2 regions of the Streptomyces sp. NPDC021012 genome follow, and region 2 is predicted to be linked to the other one. Evidence: riboswitches for the same ligand, from Rfam matches in the RefSeq annotation. Region 2 holds a riboswitch; the other holds the start of a gene.

Region 1 (2,384 bases), on a different contig from region 2:
ACGACTTCTCGACGCTCACCCGGTCCGAGACGCTGCGGGGTCCGACGGACGACCCGGGTGTCGTACGGGAGGCGGCGGGGCGGCTCCTGGAGGCGGTGGACACGACCGGGGGCGTGCGGCTGCTGGGGGTGGGGGTGAGCGGGCTCGCGGACTACACGCAGGAGGACCTGTTCGCCCAGGCGGAGGCGGAGGTCTCGGAGCGGCCTGCGGAGGAGGCCGTGCCCCCGGAGGCGGAGGAGGCGGCTTCCCCCGTGGCGGAGAGCGCCGAGCGGGTGTGGGCGCCCGGGCACGACGTGCGGCACGCCGCGCACGGGGCCGGGTGGGTCCAGGGGAGCGGGGTCGGGCGGGTCACGGTGCGGTTCGAGGAGCCGTGGTCCGGGCCGGGGCGGGTGCGGACGTTCGCCGTGGACGACCCGGAGCTCGAACCGTCGGAGCCGTTGCCGCTGGTCCGGCGGGACGAGGCGGCGTGAGGGTGCCCACCCGCACCGTCGCGCGGGTGGGTCCGTCCTCGGGGAGGGGCCTCAGGCGCCGTCCTGGCCCGCCAGGCGGCCGAAGTCGGTGTCCGGGACGTCCCTGGACGGGGGAGGCAGGGCGAGGCTGTAGTGGCGGTACAGCTGGAGTTCCTGCTCGGGGGAGAGGTGGCGGCCCACTCCGAAGTCGGGGGCGTCCTTGATGAGGGCCCGCTCGTACGGGATGTGGAGGCCGTCGTCGAGCAGGGCGCTCGGCTCCAGGGGGACGAAGGCGTCCCGGCTGAACAGGCCCGTGCGGACCGCGGCCCATTCGGGGATGCCGGTCGCGTCGTCCAGGTACACCTCGTCCACGGTTCCGATCTTGTGCCCGTTCCGGTCGAACGCCTTGCGGCCGATCAGGCTGCGCGGATCGATATCGGTCTGCACGGTCCCTCCAACTGGTCGCAACTGCTCTACACCCCTACGAAAGTGCACATCTGGGATGTCGGCCACTTGAGCGATGGGAGCCGCAACCTCGCTGGTAGGCTGGTTGTGGCTGTCGACCCCGTGCGGGAGAGTCCCCCGGAGAAACCTTCCGGTGGGCGCCGAAGGAGCAAATCCTCCCCGGAATCTCTCAGGCCCCTGTACCGCGCGGACGAGGTCACTCTGGAAAGCAGAGCGGATGTCGACGGCATCCCGCTCTCACCGACGGTGAAAGCCGGCGGGCCGCGAGGCGTGCCGGTGAAACTCTCAGGTTGAGATGACAGAGGGGGAGGCCGTCCGGGCACCCGCGCCGTGGTGCCCCTCGCAGGTCGTGACGACCAGGAGGCCTCCGTACATGACCGCCAACCGCACTCCGCTCTCCGAGCTCGAACAGGGCATCCCGTTCGAGCAGCGGCACATCGGCCCCGACGCCGAGGCGCGGGCCAAGATGCTCGCCCAGGTCGGTTACGGCTCGCTCGACGAGCTCACGGCCGCCGCGGTGCCGGACGTCATCAAGAACGCCGAGGCGCTGGGCCTGCCGGCCGCGCGCACCGAGGCCGAGGTCCTGGCCGAGCTGCGCATGCTCGCCGACCGCAACCAGGTCCTCGCCCCGATGATCGGCCTCGGTTACTACGGGACCTTCACCCCGCCGGTCATCCTCCGGAACGTGATGGAGAACCCCGCCTGGTACACGGCCTACACGCCCTACCAGCCGGAGATCTCCCAGGGCCGCCTGGAGGCCCTGCTCAACTTCCAGACCATGGTCGCCGACCTGACCGGTCTGCCCACCTCCGGCGCCTCCCTCCTGGACGAGGGCACCGCCGCCGCCGAGGCCATGGCGCTCTCCCGCCGCGTGGGCAAGGTCAAGAACGGCGTCTTCCTCGTCGACGCCGACGCCCTGCCGCAGACCATCGCCGTCATCGAGACCCGCGCCGAGCCGACCGGTGTCGAGGTCGTCGTCGCCGACCTGTCCGCCGGCATCCCGGTCGAGGTCGCCGAGCGCGGTGTCTTCGGTGTCCTCCTCCAGTACCCGGGTGCCTCCGGTGCCGTCCGCGACATCAAGCCGCTGATCGACGCCGCCCACGAGCTCGGCGCGATCGTCACCGTCGCCGCCGACCTGCTCGCGCTCACCCTGCTCACCTCGCCCGGCGAGCTGGGCGCCGACATCGCCGTCGGCACCACGCAGCGCTTCGGCGTCCCGATGGGCTTCGGCGGTCCGCACGCCGGCTACATGGCCGTCCAGGACAAGCACGCCCGCTCCCTGCCCGGCCGCCTCGTGGGCGTGTCCGTCGACGCCGACGGCAACCGCGCCTACCGCCTGGCCCTGCAGACCCGCGAGCAGCACATCCGCCGCGAGAAGGCCACCAGCAACATCTGCACCGCCCAGGTGCTGCTCGCCGTCATGGCCGGCATGTACGCCGTCTACCACGGCCCCGAGGGTCTGAAGCAGAT
Region 2 (2,384 bases):
CTCGCGGCCGACGAAGCGGCCCTCGTTGGTGGTCTTCTCGAACTTCACGACCCGTCCCAGGCCCGCGTCGAACGGGGTGAGGGCGGTGGTCAGCTCGTGGCCGTACAGCGGCATGCCCGCCTCCAGGCGGAGCGTGTCGCGGCAGGACAGGCCGCAGGGGATCAGGCCGACGCCCTCGCCCGCCTCGGTCAGCGCCTTCCAGACGCCCTCGGCGTGCTCGGGCTTCAGGAACAGCTCGAAGCCGTCCTCGCCGGTGTAGCCGGTGCGGGCGATCAGCGCGGGGACGCCGGCGACCGTGCCGGGCAGGCCGGCGTAGTACTTGAGGCCGTCCAGGTCGGCGTCGGTGAGCGACTTCAGGATGCCGGGGGACTCCGGGCCCTGGACGGCGATCAGGGCGTACGCGTCGCGGTCGTCGCGGACCTCGGCGTCGAAGCCGGCCGCGCGCTCGGTCAGCGCGTCGAGGACGACCTGGGCGTTGGAGGCGTTGGCGACGACCATGTACTCGGTCTCGCCGAGGCGGTAGACGATCAGGTCGTCGAGGATGCCGCCGTCCTCCCGGCAGATCATCGTGTAGCGGGCGCGGCCGTTGCCCACGGTCGAGATGTTGCCGACGAGGGCGTGGTCCAGGAGGTCGACGGCCTGCGGGCCGGTGACCGTGATCTCGCCCATGTGGGAGAGGTCGAAGAGGCCCGCCTTGGTGCGGACGGCGTTGTGCTCGTCGCGCTCGCTGCCGTACCGCAGCGGCATGTCCCAGCCGGCGAAGTCGGTCATGGTCGCGCCCAGCGAACGATGCAGGGCATCGAGGGCGGTCAGACGGGGGGCAGTGCTCATGGGGTGGCTCCCGGGTCCCAAGGGCGTGATCGGTGACGAAAACACATGACGGGCGAGGACGTCCTCCCCATCTGTCATGGAACCTGAGAGGTTCACCGAGAGCATCTCGTCACCGAGAGGTCGGCTTGCACCTTGGGTGGGGACGCGGCGAAGCGTCCCGCTTTTCAGATCTGCCTCATCCACGCGGTACGGGGCCTGAGAGATTCAAGGGAGGGTCTTGCTCCTTCGGCGCCCGGACGCGCTCGGCGGTCCGGAACTCTCCCGCGCGGATTCGAGCGGCCGGTATGCGGTTGTACGGCGACTGTGCGCGCCTGGCGCGCACATCATTGCACGCGGTGTCGGCGGGGCAAATCGCTTGTGTCGCATTACCGATTCTTTACACTTCGTGGGCAAGGGTCTCCTGAGGTCTCCTGAGACCCGGCCAGGGGGAGTAGCGATGAGGATCCAGGACACCGGCGCGTACGCGACGGGTACCGGCATACCGTCCCAGCGGGCCCGTGCCCGGAGCCGCCGCCGCGGCCGCCTCCTGCGGGACCTGCGCGAGCGCGGCGGCCGCGGCCCCCGCGCCCTCACCTTCGCCGCGGGCGACCTCGTCGTCGTCTCCGGGCTGCCCGGCAGCGGCAAGTCCACCCTGCTGAAGCGCGCCGCCGAAGGGGGCGGCATCGACTCCCAGGACGCCCGCGAGCGCTGGGAGGCCCGCATGCCGCGCCTCCTGCCGTACGCCGTCTACCGCCCCCTCGTCCGGATCGCGCACTACGCCGGACTGCGCCGCGCCCTGCGCTCCGGCGCGAGCGTGATCGTCCACGACTGCGGCACCCAGTCCTGGGTGCGGGCCTGGCTCGCCCGCGAGGCCAGGCGCCGCGGCCGCGCCCTGCACCTGGTCCTCCTCGACGTCACCCCGGACACCGCGCGGGCCGGCCAGGACGCCCGGGGCCGGGGCGTCTCCGCGTACGCCTTCGGGCGCCACCGGCGGTCCGTCGGCCGGCTCCTGCGGGCCGCCGAGTCCGGCACCGTGCCGCACGGCTGCGCCTCGGTCACCCTCCTCGACCGGGACGCCGCCGACTCCCTGCGCAGGATCGGCTTCCGGGAGGCGGCCTGAGGGCGCGACCGGCGTCCTCGGGGGGTGCGACCGGCGTCCCCGGGGGTGCGACCGGCGTTCCTGAGGGGTGAGACCGGCGTCCCGCCCCGTCCCGGGACGCCCGTACCCTTCCCTTTGGGCCACGGCGGCGCCGGGGCGGCATTAGGGTGCTGCCGGGTGGCCGGTGGCGGCAGGCCGTGCGAGAAGGGGAAACGCGACCGTGGACGTGACGTGGCCGGGCAACGAGCTCGAAGAGGTCCTTGCCGCCTCACTCGGCAACCCGGGGGCGGGCGGACGCCTGATCGAGGTGCTCGGCCGCAGCCCGGTCTGGGTGCCCCTGCCCAACGGCGGCGGCCCCGACAGCGCCGACCTGGACCTCGCCACCATCGAGCTCGACGGCGCGGCCTTCGTCCCCGTCTTCAGCTCCGAGCAGCAGTTCCTCGCCTGCGTCGGCACCCACATGTCCTTCACGGTC

What was found. A riboswitch is a leader RNA that binds a small molecule or an ion and turns the genes downstream of it on or off. The one in region 2 is predicted to bind glycine.
Region 1: linked by a shared signal. The riboswitch ahead of gcvP (aminomethyl-transferring glycine dehydrogenase) and the one ahead of gcvT (glycine cleavage system aminomethyltransferase GcvT) in region 2 are both predicted to bind glycine.

What each region holds. Positions count from the first base shown of each region.
Region 1 covers NZ_JBIRQU010000006.1:527,652-530,035, reverse strand. The annotation lists gene ACH4TP_RS22890 (DNA polymerase IV) at 1-470, shown strand, start outside; gene ACH4TP_RS22885 (PRC-barrel domain-containing protein) at 522-896, opposite strand; glycine riboswitch at 1,010-1,109, shown strand; gene gcvP (aminomethyl-transferring glycine dehydrogenase) at 1,288-2,384, shown strand, end outside.
Region 2 covers NZ_JBIRQU010000001.1:112,230-114,613, reverse strand. The annotation lists gene gcvT (glycine cleavage system aminomethyltransferase GcvT) at 1-831, opposite strand, end outside; glycine riboswitch at 1,006-1,105, opposite strand; gene ACH4TP_RS00540 (AAA family ATPase) at 1,268-1,930, shown strand; gene ACH4TP_RS00535 (enhanced serine sensitivity protein SseB) at 2,130-2,384, shown strand, end outside.